Regions from separate parts of the Mesorhizobium sp. WSM4844 genome, predicted to be linked through region 1. Evidence: predicted binding sites of a transcription regulator. Region 1 holds the regulator's gene; each other region holds the start of a gene.

Evidence for each region. Region 1 encodes LexA, which represses DNA repair genes until DNA is damaged. Its sites were predicted from a motif close to TGTTCNNNNTGTGTTCNG; they were not measured.
Region 2: the regulator LexA is predicted to act here: its motif matches at 1,766-1,783, upstream of AC0L2A_RS06285 (DNA recombination protein RmuC).
Region 3: the regulator LexA is predicted to act here: its motif matches at 1,843-1,860, upstream of parE (DNA topoisomerase IV subunit B).

Annotation. Positions count from the first base shown of each region.
Region 1 covers NZ_JBVVQB010000006.1:60,091-64,876, forward strand. Annotated here, with positions in the region: gene trpD (anthranilate phosphoribosyltransferase) at 1-55, shown strand, start outside; gene trpC (indole-3-glycerol phosphate synthase TrpC) at 60-911, shown strand; gene moaC (cyclic pyranopterin monophosphate synthase MoaC) at 978-1,475, shown strand; gene AC0L2A_RS07605 (molybdopterin molybdotransferase MoeA) at 1,475-2,680, shown strand; gene lexA (transcriptional repressor LexA) at 2,785-3,537, shown strand; gene AC0L2A_RS07615 (ComEC/Rec2 family competence protein) at 3,531-4,786, opposite strand, start outside.
Region 2 covers NZ_JBVVQB010000005.1:24,591-29,376, forward strand. Annotated here, with positions in the region: gene AC0L2A_RS06280 (GFA family protein) at 64-468, shown strand; gene AC0L2A_RS06285 (DNA recombination protein RmuC) at 473-1,732, opposite strand; gene def (peptide deformylase) at 1,838-2,383, shown strand; gene AC0L2A_RS06295 (plasmid stabilization protein) at 2,487-2,783, shown strand; gene fmt (methionyl-tRNA formyltransferase) at 2,814-3,749, shown strand; gene AC0L2A_RS06305 (GNAT family N-acetyltransferase) at 3,746-4,255, shown strand; gene truA (tRNA pseudouridine(38-40) synthase TruA) at 4,273-4,786, shown strand, end outside.
Region 3 covers NZ_JBVVQB010000038.1:21,700-26,485, reverse strand. Annotated here, with positions in the region: gene parE (DNA topoisomerase IV subunit B) at 1-1,772, opposite strand, end outside; gene AC0L2A_RS24810 (GGDEF domain-containing protein) at 2,040-3,209, shown strand; gene gcvP (aminomethyl-transferring glycine dehydrogenase) at 3,281-4,786, opposite strand, start outside.

The DNA.
Region 1 (4,786 bases):
CAGCGGCCGGGCGCTAAAGGTGCTTGACCGGCTGGTCGAGATTTCGAACGGATAGCGCCGTGTCTGATATCCTGCGCAAGATCGAAGCCTACAAGCGCGACGAGATCGCGGCGGCGAAGGCGCGGGTGCCGCTTGCCGAAATCAAGGCGCGGGCAAAGGATACCGACGCACCACGCGGCTTTCTCTCGGCCCTTGAAGCCAAACGCAAATCCGGCAGTTTCGCGCTGATCGCCGAGATCAAGAAGGCGAGCCCGTCCAAGGGCCTGATCCGCGCCGATTTCGATCCGCCGGCGCTGGCCACGGCCTATGCCAAAGGTGGGGCTGCCTGCCTGTCGGTGCTGACCGATGCGCCGTCTTTCCAGGGGGCGCCTGAATTCCTCACCGATGCGCGCAGCGCCGTGACATTGCCGGCTTTGCGCAAGGATTTTCTGTTCGAGCCCTATCAGGTGTTCGAGGCCCGTGCGTGGGGCGCGGACGCCATCCTGATCATCATGGCGAGCGTCGATGACGCCGTGGCCAGGGAACTCGAAACGACGGCGTTCGAGCTCGGCATGGATGCGCTGGTCGAGGTTCATGACGAGGCCGAGACGGAACGCGCGCTGAAACTGTCGTCGCGGCTGATCGGAATCAATAACCGCAATCTGCGGACGTTCGAAACCAGCATCGAGACATCGGAGCGGCTCGCGGCGATGGTGCCGGCCGACCGGCTGCTGGTCAGCGAGAGCGGTATTTTCTCGCACCAGGACTGCCGCAGGCTGGAACGGAGCGACATTGGCACTTTCCTCGTCGGCGAGAGCCTGATGCGGCAACAGGACGTGGCCACTGCGACGCACCTGCTTTTGACGGGCAAGGCGCCCGCCAATGCATCTGCCCGAAAATCGGAATCGATGTTCGGAGAGCATGATGCATAGATACAAAGCGTCAGAGCGTAGTTTGTGCGTCCAAACGGACGCACGTCGCTCCAGGGTGACCTGACGATGTCGGCCGCCCTCACCCATCTTGGCGCGGAAGGCGAAGCCAATATGGTCGATGTCGGCGACAAGGCGGAGACGACCCGCACGGCAATCGCCGAAGGTCTTGTCTCGATGCGGCCCGAAACGCTGAAAATGATTCTCGACGGCGATGCCAAGAAGGGCGACGTGCTGGGCACGGCGCGCATCGCCGGCATCATGGCGGCCAAGAGGACGCATGAGCTGATCCCGCTCTGCCATCCGCTGCTGTTGACCAAGATATCGGTAGACATCGAACCTGACGCGACGCTGCCCGGCCTGAAGGTCACGGCGCTGGCCCGCGTCACCGGCAAGACCGGCGTCGAGATGGAAGCGCTGACCGCCGTCTCGGTCGCCTGCCTGACCATCTATGATATGGCCAAGGCGGTCGATCGCGGCATGGCGATCTCCGGCATCAGGCTGGTGGAAAAGACCGGCGGCAAATCCGCCGACTACAAGGCGGATGCCCAGGGGGCAGGCCAATAATGGCGCTGCTTGCGGTCGCCGAGGCGCTCGAGCACCTGCTTGCGGATGCTGCGCCCTTGCAGGCTGAAAGCGTCGCGCTGATGGATGCCGCCGACCGCGTGCTGGCGGAGCCGCTCATGGCGCTCCGCACCCAGCCGCCATTCAACGCGTCGGCCATGGACGGCTATGCCGTGCGGGCCGACGATGTCGCGTCCGTGCCCGCGAGACTTTCGGTGATCGGCATGGCGCCGGCCGGTCGCGGCTTTACCGGAACGGTCGGCCCGGCGCAGGCCGTGCGCATCTTCACCGGCGCGCCGCTTCCCGCAGGCGCCGACACCATCGTCATCCAGGAGAATGTCCGCGACCTCGGTGGCGGCATCGTCGAAGTGACCGCGCCGACGGTTGAAGGCCGCAACATCCGCCGCCTCGGGCTCGATTTCTCGCAGGGCGACATGCTGCTGGAGAAAGGCCGCCTGCTTGATCCGGCGGCATTGTCGCTGGCGGCGTCGGCCAACCACCAGCAGGTCCGCGTGGTGAAACGGCCGCTGGTCGCCATCATCGCCACCGGCGACGAATTGCTGCCGCCGGGCAGCGACCTTGGCCCCGACCAGATCATCTCCTCCAATGCCTTTGGCGTCGCCGCCGCGGCCCGCTCGGTCGGCGCCAGCGCACTCGATCTCGGCATCGCCCCCGATCGCAAGGAGGCGATCGCCGCGCTGGTGACAAAAGCCGTCGACGCAGGCGCGGACGTCATCGTCACGCTGGGCGGCGCCTCGGTCGGGGACCATGACCTCGTCCATGACGTGCTGACCGGCGAAGGCATGGCGCTTGATTTCTGGAAAATCGCCATGCGGCCCGGCAAGCCACTGATGTTCGGGCGGCTGGGTGCCATCCGTTGCATCGGCCTGCCCGGCAATCCGGTGGCCAGCCTGGTCTGCACGCAGCTCTTTCTGAAGCCGCTGCTGGCGCGGCTCGGCGGCCGCGCCTTCCGCCAGGACATGCGTCAGGCGCGGCTCGGCGCCGCCATGCCGGCCAACGATCTCAGGCAGGACTATGTACGCGCGGTGGTGAAGGAAGAAGCCGGCACGCTTGAGGCAACGCCGTTCAGTATCCAGGATTCCTCGATGCTCAGAATGCTGGCCGACGCCAACGGACTGGTCGTGCGCGAGCCATTCGCTCCCGCAGCCGCAGCGGGCGCCGCCTGCAGCGTGCTGATGCTACGCTGAACAAACCGTCAACACATTCATTAAACTTTAAATGGTTGCGGAACACAACTGGAACAGATAGTGTTTGTTCTGGGTTTGTTTTTCTGATTCTGTTGGGGGTCGCGATGCTGACACGCAAACAACATGAACTGCTGATGTTCATTCACGAACGGCTGAAGGAAAGCGGCATTCCGCCCTCGTTCGACGAGATGAAGGAAGCGCTCGACCTCGCCTCCAAATCAGGGATCCACCGGCTGATCACGGCGCTGGAGGAACGCGGTTTCATTCGCCGCCTGCCCAACCGCGCCCGCGCGCTGGAGGTGCTGCGGCTGCCCGATTCGATCGCGCCGGGCCTCAATGCGGCGCGCAAATTCTCGCCGAGCGTCATTCAAGGCAGCCTTGGCCAGGGCGGGCTTGGACAGGGCGGCCTCGGACGCCAGATCAAGCCGGCGCCTTCGCGCATGCGTGCTGCCGGCAATGACGACGACGTCGTTGCCACCGTCTCCATACCGGTGATGGGCCGCATCGCTGCCGGTGTGCCGATCGACGCCATCCAGCACCAGACGCATTCGATCTCGGTGCCACCGGACATGATCACCGGCGGCACCCACTACGCGCTGGAGGTCAAGGGTGATTCGATGATCGAGGCCGGCATCTTCGACGGCGACACGGTCATCATCCGCAACGCCGACACCGCCCAGCCTGGCGAGATCATTGTCGCTCTGGTCGACGAGGAGGAAGCGACGCTGAAACGATTCCGCCGCAAAGGTGCCTCGATCGCACTGGAAGCCGCCAATCCGGCCTACGAGACGCGCATCTTCGGGCCGGACCGGGTCAAGGTGCAGGGCAAGCTCGTCGGACTGATCCGGCGTTACTGAAGGGCAGGCTTCTGGGGTTTCTTGGCCCTGCGGTATGGAGGCAGGCCCCTTGCCTCGCGCGAAAATCGCCGCTGCTCATGCCAGGGCCTGTATGGCTGTCTGACGGCAAAACGGATTTCTGCGCGCGTCGTCGCCGATAGCGGATCGAAGAAGACGGCGGCGCTGCCCATGCGAGCGAGCTGCCGTTTGGTGACGACGAGAACCAGCGGGTTGCGGCAGGGTTTGTAATAGGCTGTGGCGTCGTCGATGACGATCAAATCCGCAAAGGCACAGGCCGGCCGCGCGGTTTTCCGGTCGTCGGCGAGCGCAATGAGCGCGCCGGACGGATGCCGGGCCAAGCACAGGCCGGCAGTGCAGGTGAAAGGCGCTCCCGACGGCAGGTCGGCCGGGTCGGCGATGTCGAACTGCACATCTCCTTTTTCGAATGTCTCCGGCTCGATGATCGTTGTTGAAACCAGCGCATGTTTCCAGTTGTCGGTGGTGAATTCGTTCGAACGCATCCGGTTGACGGCAAGTTCGCCGCCGCCGATCGGCAGCGCCACCAGATGCGCATCCTCCGAAATCAGCACGTCGGGGGTGCGCGTCTCGGAAATCGTCAGCAGGCCGGCGAGCGCAAAGGGAAGTGCGGCAAGCCGCAGCCATGTCGTCGCCATCGTGGCTATGACCAGGGCGACTGTCACCAGCAGGACCGATTGCAACGAAATCAGTCCGACTGCATCGACCGGCGAACGCTCCGAGATCCATCCCGAAATTGCGATCATCGCCGTCAGGCCCTTGCCCATCATGTAGAGGAAAGGGCCGTCGAGGCCGAAAGGCATTGCCAAGGCGCTGAGGACGGCCAGGAACATGACGATCGTGACGATCGGCATGACGGCCAGATTGGCGAACAGGCTGAGCGGCGAGACGCGCTGGAAGTGCCAGATGGCGAACAGCGCGGTGGCGCTGCCGGCAATGATGGAGGTCATTGCGATGGTGCCTGCCCCAGCGACGAGTTTGCGCGTGACGAAAGCGACCGGTGACCGTCGCTGTCGCGGCGCCTTGGCCTTGTCGGCCCGGTAGTCGGACCAACCGGCATAGGCGCCCACGAGAGCCGCAGTCGCGGCGAAGGACATCTGGAAACTTGCGCCGACCACCTCATGCGGCGACACGACGATGACGACGATGGCCGAAATCGCCAGGTTGCGCATGGTGAGTGCCGCCCGGTCGAACAGCACGGCGACAAGCATTACCGCCAGCATGATGAAGCTGC
Region 2 (4,786 bases), on a different contig from region 1:
GAGCTTCGGCCGGTGCGCCGTTAAGCTCCAACGCGTCGAGGCGCGGCTGAAGGAGGAGCGAAGATGAAAATCGACGGCGGGTGCCATTGCGGCGCCATCACTTACGAGGCGGAGGTCGATCCGGACAACACCAGTATTTGTCACTGCATCGATTGCCAGCAGCTGACCGGAACAGCGTTTCGGGTGACCGTGCCGGCGCCGGAGGAGCACTACCGGATCACCAAGGGCACGCCCAAGATCTACATCAAGACCGCAGCGAGCGGCGCCAGGCGCGCCCAGGCCTTTTGCGGCGAATGCGGTACGCACCTCTATGCCACGTCGGTTGGCGACGGGCCGAAAGTCTACGGCATCAGGGTCGGCACGGCGCGGCAGCGCGAACAACTGATCCCGAGAAAACAGATCTGGCACCGCTCGGCGCTGCCTTGGCTGCCGGAGTTCGAAGGCACGATGATCGTCGAGGAGCAGTAGCCTCTCAGTCGTCGCCTTCGACGACCCTTAGCCTCAGCTGGCCGGTCTTGGAGTCGGCGACGCGCGCACCCGCTTCGGTCTTCGCACTGGCCGCCGATCCGGCGTCGCCCTCCGTCGGCTGCGCGCCGAACTCCAGCGCCTCGATCTTTTGGCCGCGCTTGGTCACCTTCGACGTCGAGACGAGGATATCGTCGATATCCTTGGCCGACTGGCCGAAATGGCTCTGCAGCTTGCGCACCCGCTCGTCGAGGCGCGAGACATCCTCCATCAGCCGGATGACTTCGCCCTGGATCAGATGCGCCTGCTCGCGCATGCGGGCGTCCTTGAGGATCGCCTGGATGACCTGGATCGACAGCATCAGCAGCGACGGCGAGACGATGACGATGCGGGCGCGGTGCGCCTTGTGGACAATCCCCTCGAAATTCTCGTGGATCTCGGCGAATACCGATTCCGACGGCACGAACATGAAGGCGGTGTCCTGCGTCTCGCCCTGGATCAGGTATTTGTCAGAAATATCGCGGACATGCACCTCGATATCGCGCCGGAACGCTTGTGCGGCGACCTTCTGCAAATCGGCGCCTTCGGCGGCACGGATGGCATTCCAGGCTTCCAGCGGAAACTTGGCATCGATGGCGAGTGCGGGCGCGCCGTTCGGCATCTTCACCAGGCAGTCGGGCCGGCTGCCGTTCGACAGGGTCGCCTGGAATTCATAGGCGCCGTGCGGCAGGCCGTCGGCGACGATCGCCTCCATGCGCGACTGGCCGAAGGCGCCGCGCGTCTGCTTGTTGGAGAGGATTGCCTGAAGTTGCACGACCTGGCTGGCGAGCGACTGGATGTTGCCTTGCGCTGTATCGATGACCGCCAGCCGCTCCTGCAGTTTGGCGAGGCTTTCATGCGTCGATTTCGTCTGCTCGGTCATGGTCTGGCCGAGACGGCCGGTCATCGCGTCGAGACGCTGGCCGATCGACTGCGTGAGTTCGGCCTGCCGCGCCCCGAACACTTCGGCGATGGCGCCCATGCGGCCCTGCATCTCGGCCTGGCTTGCCAGGATGCCGGCCATCCGCGCCTCGGCGTCGCGGGCGTGGTCGGCGGCTTCCGCGGCAGCCACCGCACGCGCCTTGGCCGAGCGCCAGAGCGCGACGACGAGCGCCACGAACAGGCCCAGGAACAGGACCGCGCCGAATGCCAGCGCGTGGCCGAGCGTGATCGTAGTGGCGCCGAGCCGGGCGATCGGTTCGGACAGGATGGTGGTCAGGTCGTTCATATCGGACAGCATAGATGATTCGGCCTGACGACACAGATCAAAACGTGAACGCCGCTGCAAATGCCCCGGTTGACGCTTTTCGTGCGAGGTCTTAGGTGAGACGCCATGTCGATCAAGCCGCTCATCATCCTTCCCGATCCCGTCCTGCGCCAGGTTTCGAAACCGGTCGAGCGCGTCGACGGCGCCTTGCGCAAACTGGCCGACGATATGCTGGACACGATGTATGATGCGCCGGGCATTGGTCTGGCGGCGATCCAGATCGGCGAACCGCTGCGCATGCTGGTGATTGACCTCGCCAAGGAAGACGAGCCGCCGGCGCCGCATGTCTTCATCAATCCCGAGATTCTTGAGAGCGCCGATCAGCGCTCGGTCTACGAGGAGGGGTGCCTGTCGATCCCGGATTACTATGCCGAGGTCGAGCGCCCTGCCGCCGTGCGGGTGAAATATCTCGATCGCGACGGCAAGCTGCAGGAGATCGAGGCCGAAGGGCTGATGGCGACTTGCCTGCAGCACGAAATCGACCATCTCAACGGCGTTCTGTTCATCGACCACATCTCGAAGCTGAAGCGCGACATGGTGGTGAAGAAGTTCAAGAAGCTTGCGAGGGACAAACCATCAGGCAGCAAGGCGCCGGGCAAGTTAGTGGGATAGGGCGATACTCGCGCAGTTTGATGCTGAACCTTTCGAAGATGTTGGCGGGACAGCGCCCCTCTGCCCTGTTCCAGATCAGGAAATGGAGGCGCTGGTGGGCGATATGCTGATCAGAAATATTCCTGAACCCTTGAAGCGCGAGATCGAACAGGCGGCGCACAAGGGCGGCCAGAGTCTTTCGGGCAAAGCGATCGATCTGTTGCGCAAAGGCATGGTCGCGGAAAGAGAAGCCAAGCCGGAACTGGGTCTTTCGGCATGGGACGCGATTCGCTCGGCATTCGCCGCTGAAAATGCGATTGACGACGAATTCGCAAAGATAATGGACGAAATCGAGGCGGAACGGAAACGCGACTTCGGTCGCCGACCCGCAAAGTTCGCGACTTCGACTGAGCCGACTTAGCTGCCAGACCTAGACCGGACCCGGAACAAAATGCCCTTGCGCGTCATCTTCATGGGTACGCCCGAATTCTCGGTGCCGACGCTGCGGGCGATCGCGGATGCCGGACATGAGATTGGAGCCGTCTACACTCAACCGCCGCGCGCCGCCGGTCGCCGCGGGCTGGAACTGACGCCGTCGCCGGTGCAGCGCGAGGCCGAGCGGCTGGGCCTCGAGGTGCGGACGCCGGTGTCGCTGAAGAACGAGACCGAGCAGCAGGCGTTCCGCGCCTTGCGGGCCGATGTCGCCGTCGTCGTCGCCTATGGATTGCTGTTGCCCAAACCCATTCTCGAGGCGCCGCGGCTCGGCTGCCTCAATGGTCACGCGTCGCTGTTGCCACGCTGGCGCGGCGCCGCCCCTATCCAGCGCGCCATCTTGGCCGGCGATACCGAGACAGGCATGATGGTGATGCGGATGGAAGAGGGCCTGGACACCGGCCCGATGGCGATGGCCGAAAAATGCGCCATCGGCCCCAATATGACGGCCGGCGAACTGCATGATCGGCTGATGCACATTGGCGCCGCGCTGATGGCGGAAGCGCTGGCTCGTCTGGAACGGGATGCCCTGACTTTTACCGCACAGGCGACGGAGGGGGTGACCTATGCCAAAAAGATCGATAAAGCGGAGACGCGCGTGGACTGGACGCGGCCTGCTGGCGAAGTCCACGGTCATATTCGCGGCCTGTCGCCCTTTCCCGGCGCATGGTGCGAGATCGAAATTGCCGGCCGCCTGGAGCGGCTGAAACTGCTTCGCTCGACGCTTTCGCAAGGCGCCGGCGAGCCGGGAGGAATTCTCGACGACCGGCTGACGGTCGCCTGCGGGTCAGGCGCGATCAGGTTGGTCGAAGTTCAACGTGCGGGCGGAAGGCCCATTGCCGCGCAGGAGTTTCTGCGCGGGGCCAAGCTCGAAAAAGGAACGAAATTCTCATGAGCATGATGTCGATACGCGCGGCAACGCCGCGGGACCGCGAGGCGATCCGCCTGGTCGAGGAACACGCATTCGGCCAGCAGGCGGAGGCCGGCCTGGTCGACGCGCTGGTCAGCGGCGGCGATGCCGTCGTCGAACTGGTGGCGGAAGAAGATGGACAGGTGGTCGGCCATATTCTGTTTTCGCGGCTTTACGTGCAGAACGGCGGCAAGAGCTTTCCGGCGGTGGCGCTGGCGCCTCTGGCGGTCGAGCCGTCATTCCATGGCACCGGCATCGGCGGTGCGCTGGTCCGCGAGGCGCATATCCGCCTGAAGGATGCCGGCGAGGTGCTGGCGGTGGTGCTTGGCGATCCCGCATATTATGGCCGCTTCGGCTACAGTCACGCGCGCGCCGAAAAATTCGAAAGCGAGTTCCAGGGCGAAGCGCTGCAGGCGCTGGTCTGGGGCGAAGCGCCTGAGACCGGCAAGCTGGTCTACGCTTCGGCTTTCGGCACCGCGCTCGCCGCCTAACCTCATCCTTCTTAGGAATGCCGCGTTTTCGCCTCGACATCGAATATGACGGCAGCCTCTATGCCGGCTGGCAGCGCCAGGCAGACCAGCCTTCGGTGCAGCAGGCGATCGAACAGGCGATCGAGAAATTCTGCGACGAACAGGTCTCGCTGCGCGGCGCCGGCCGCACCGATGCCGGCGTCCATGCGACCGGTCAGGTGGCGCATGTCGATCTCGTCAGGGCGTGGCCCGATGGCAAGGTGCGCGATGCCGTCAACGCCCACCTGCAAACGGCCAAGGCGCGCATCGCCATCCTCAAGGCGGCTGTGGTGCCGGATAGCTTCGATGCGCGTTTCTCGGCGATCGGCCGCCACTATCTCTACCGCATCGTCAACCGGCGCGCGCCGGCGGCGCTCGACAAGGGCAAGATCTGGTGGGTGCCGAAGCGGCTCGACGCCGAGGCCATGCACGAAGCGGCAAAGGTGCTGCTGGGGCGGCATGATTTCACCACGTTCCGCTCGACCCAGTGCCAGGCCGACAACCCGATCCGGA
Region 3 (4,786 bases), on a different contig from region 1:
CGGGCATAGGCGACCTTGCCGCCTTGGCGGATCGAGTAGAGCGGCGGCACCGCCAGGTAGAGATGGCCGTCGCGGACCAGGCTCGGCATCTCCTGGTAGAAGAAGGTGATCAGCAGCGAAGCGATGTGGGCGCCGTCGACGTCGGCGTCGGTCATGATGATGACCCGGTCGTAGCGCAGATCCTGATCGCGGTATTTTGACCGCGTGCCACAGCCAAGCGCCTGGATCAGGTCGGAAATCTGCTGGTTGGCAGCCAGCTTGTCGTTGCCGGCGCTGGCGACGTTGAGAATCTTGCCGCGTAGCGGCAGCACTGCCTGGCTGGCGCGGTCGCGCGCCTGTTTAGCCGAGCCGCCGGCCGAATCGCCCTCGACGATGAAGAGCTCGGCGCCGGCCGCGGCATTCTGCGTGCAGTCGGCGAGCTTGCCGGGCAGGCGCAGCTTGCGCACCGCGCTCTTGCGCGAGACTTCCTTTTCCTGGCGGCGGCGCACCCGCTCGTCAGCACGCGCGATCACCCATTCGAGCAGCTTCGAAGCTTCCTGCGGATTGTCGGCCAGCCAGTGGTCGAAGGGGTCGCGGATCGCGGCCTCGACGATCCTGATCGCCTCGATCGTCGCCAGCCGGTCCTTGGTCTGGCCGACGAATTCCGGCTCGCGGATGAACACCGACAGCATGCCCGCAGCCGAGATCATGACGTCTTCCGAGGTGACGATCGAAGCGCGCTTGTTGCCGACCAGCTCGGCATAGGCGCGTAGGCCGCGCGTCAAGACGTTGCGGAAGCCAGCCTCATGGGTGCCGCCTTCGCCGGTCGGGATGGTGTTGCAGTAGGAGTTGAGGAACCCGTCGCCGCCGAACCAGGTCACCGCCCATTCGAGCGAGCCGTGGCCGCCTTGCCTGTCGCTTTTGCCGGCAAAGATTTCGCGGGTGACCTGGAATTCGTCGCCGAGCGAGGCTTTCAGATAGTCCTTGAGGCCGCCGGGAAAATGGAACTCGGCCTTGGCGGGCGTCGTGTCCTTCTCCTTGATCAGCGAGGGGTCGCAGGTCCAGCGGATCTCGACGCCGCCGAACAGATAGGCCTTCGAGCGCGTCATCCGATAGAGCCGCGCCGGCTCGAATGCCGCACCCTTGCCGAAGATCTGCTCGTCGGGATGGAAGCGTATCCTGGTGCCGCGGCGGTTATGCACCTCGCCGAGCTGCTCCAGGCCGGTCACCGGAACGCCGCGCGAAAAGCGCTGGCGATAGAGCTGGCGGCCGCGCGCGACCTCGACCTCGAGATGGTCCGACAGCGCGTTGACGACGGAGACGCCGACGCCGTGCAGGCCGCCCGAGGTCTCGTAGACCTTGCTGTCGAACTTGCCGCCGGAATGCAGCGTCGTCATGATGACTTCGAGCGCAGGCTTCTTGAATTTCGGATGCGGATCGACCGGAATGCCGCGGCCATTGTCGGTCACCGCCAGATATCCGTCGGCCGAAAGCTCGACGTCGATGAAAGTCGCGTGGCCGGCGACCGCCTCGTCCATCGAATTGTCGATGACCTCGGCGAACAAATGGTGCATCGCCTTGTCGTCGGTGCCGCCGATATACATGCCGGGCCGCCGCCGCACCGGCTCCAGCCCTTCCAGAACCTCGATGTCGGCGGCACTGTAGCTCTCGCTGCCGTCGCGGGATGCCGGGCGCTTCGCCGCCTGCACCAGCGGGTCGGCCGGGCGCGCGGTGGCGCGAACCGGTTGCGGCTGCTTGTCCAGATTGCCGAAAAGATCGTTGCTGTCGTTCATGCTGGTCCTGGATTGCGATGCTGCGAATCACCACCCGATACTGCCACGCTTTTTGCGGGCAGGCGACGGAGGTTCCCGTTACGTTCGAGGATAGAGCCTCTTACTGCAAAACCATTCCACAACCAAGCGGCGGAAATGGGCCGAGGGCATCGACGCTTTGTAAACCTTGTCCGGAGGTTACGCCGGAAGGTTGGCCGAAAAAGGGTATTCGCGGATTGCTGCTGACCTAGAATGCGGCAGAACCCGAGAAGAGGCTGTCGCTTACGCATGTTGGATTACAGTTCGCTCCTGCTTGCGGCAGCGCTGTCGGGCACGTGCCTCAGCATCACCCTGTTTGCGATCTGGTGCACCGCGCCACAGGCACGCTTTGTGCTGACGGTGGCGTGCGGCATTCTCGTGCTCGTCGCACATGTGGTCTTGTTCTGGCACTATGCCAAGCATCCCAGCCCCTGGCTTTGCCAGATTGTACTTGCGCTTCTCAGCCTGGGCCTTCTGACCCTCTGCCTATCGGCCATGCAATATCTCGGCGTCCACGACTATAGGCGCGCCATCTTGCCGACCCTGGCTGCGATGGCGGTTTGCGCAGGCGCGACGTCGCTGGGCTTTGACGGCATCGGCTTCATCGTCACCTACGCGACGGTAACGGCGCTGCTCTCGCTTATCGGGGTGATGTTCTGGATCAAAGGTGGTCATGATCGCCGGATATTGCTGGTCGTTTCGTTCCTGAGCGGCGTCTGTGCGCTGTCCTTCGGACTTTGCGGCGCGGTCCTGCTGGTCAAGGGCCAATGGGTGCTCGGCGTTGCGCCCGACAACTGGGCCGAACGGTTGAATTCCGCCGTGGCGGTCGCCTGCATGACGGGGCTCGGCGCATTGACGCTCTCCCTGCACCATTTGCAGGCGCAGATCGAACTGAAGGCCGAGACCATGACCGACCCATTGACCGGGCTGATGAACCGGCGGGCGTTGACGGCATTCTACGGCGAGCGGATTTTCGGCCCGTTCATGTCTGTCGCCATGTTCGACCTCGACCATTTCAAGAAGACGAACGATGTATTCGGTCATCCGGTCGGCGATCAGGTTCTGCGCCGCTTCGCCGCTGTCGTCAGAAAATACTCCAGGACCGGCGTCGACGCCTTCCGGCTGGGCGGCGAGGAATTCGTCCTCGTCATGTCGCGGATGACTGAAGAGAAGGCTTACGACATTGCGAGCAAGATCAGCGTCGCCTTCGGCACGGAAGTCGTCGCCACCCAGCTTGGTCCGTTGCGCAGCACAGTCAGTGGCGGCATCGGCTTTGGCGGGACGGATGGCACCAGTCTCGACAATGTGCTGGCCGAAGCCGACGCCGCACTCTATGCGGCAAAGCGCGCCGGGCGAAATCGCGTCGTCGCCCAGAACAAGGCGAGCAAGGCCGACGCGCCGGCCTTGCGTTCTGCCTGATTGAGGCTTCTATCTTCTTGTTAGACCATGATCTTGTCCGAAAACCGGATTCCACTTTTCGGGATCATGGTCTACTCCGCCGCCCCCAGATATTCCGACAGCGGCGGGCAGGAGCAGACGAGGTTGCGGTCGCCGGCGACATTGTCGATGCGCGACACCGGCGGCCAGTATTTGGCTGACGTGTCGGCATCGCCGGCGGGGTAGGCCGCCTCCAGGCGCGAATAGGGATGGGTCCACTGGCCGGCCAGCGCCTCGGCGGCGGTATGCGGCGCATTGACCAGCGGATTGTCGGCCAGGGGCCATTCGCCTTTCGCCACCTTGGCTGCCTCGCCTGATATCGCGATCATCGCCTCGCAGAAGCGATCGAGCTCGCGCTTGGGCTCGGACTCGGTCGGCTCGACCATCAGCGTGCCGGCGACCGGAAACGACATTGTCGGCGCATGGAAACCGTAGTCGATCAGCCGCTTGGCGACGTCGTCGACGCTGATGCCGGCACTGTCCTTGAGCACGCGGGTATCGAGGATGCATTCATGCGCGACGCGCTCGTGCCTGCCCTTGTAGAGCACCGGGAAATGCGCTCCGAGCCGCGTCGCCACATAATTGGCGGAAATGATCGCCGTCTCGGTCGCCTGCTTCAGGCCCGAAGCGCCCATCATCCGGATATACATCCAGGTGATCGGCAGGATCGAAGCGCTGCCGAACGGTGCAGCCGACACGGCATGGCCCGAGCCTTCGACGACGTGGCCGGGCAGATAGGGTTGCAGATGCGCCTTGACGCCGATCGGGCCGACGCCGGGACCGCCGCCGCCATGCGGGATGCAGAACGTCTTGTGCAGGTTCATGTGGCAGACGTCGGCGCCGATGTCGCCGGGGCGGGCAAGACCGACCAGCGCGTTGAGGTTGGCGCCGTCGAAATAGACCTGGCCGCCATGCTCATGGACAAGGGCGCAGAGGTCGCGCGCGCCTTCCTCGAAAACGCCGTGCGTCGAGGGATAGGTGAACATCAGCGCCGCAAGGTCTTGCGCATGCTCGTCCGCCTTGGCTTTCAGGTCATCGACGTCGATGTTGCCGTCTTCGGTGCAGCGCACGACGACGACGTTCATGCCGGCCATCGCCGCACTCGCCGGATTGGTGCCATGCGCCGATGACGGGATCAGGCAGACCGTGCGGTGAGCTTCGCCGCGTGAGCGGTGATAGCCGCGAATGGCGAGCAGCCCGGCATACTCGCCCTGGCTGCCGGCGTTGGGCTGCAGGGTCACCGCGTCGAACCCGGTGATCTCCGCCAGCCAGGCTTCCAGTTCGTCGATCATGGCGCGGTAGCCGGCCGAATGGCTTGCCGGGGCGAAGGGATGCAAATTGGCGATATCAGGCCAGCTTACCGGCATCATCTCGGCGGCGGCATTGAGTTTCATCGTGCAGGAGCCGAGCGGGATCATGGCGCGGTCGAGCGCCAGGTCCTTGTCGGCCAGCCGGCGCAGGAAGCGCATCATGTCGGTTTCCGAGTGGTTTTCGCGGAAGACAGGCTGCGTGAGAAACGCCTTGCCGCGCGGTTTTCCGGGCATGGTGCTGCCGACGGC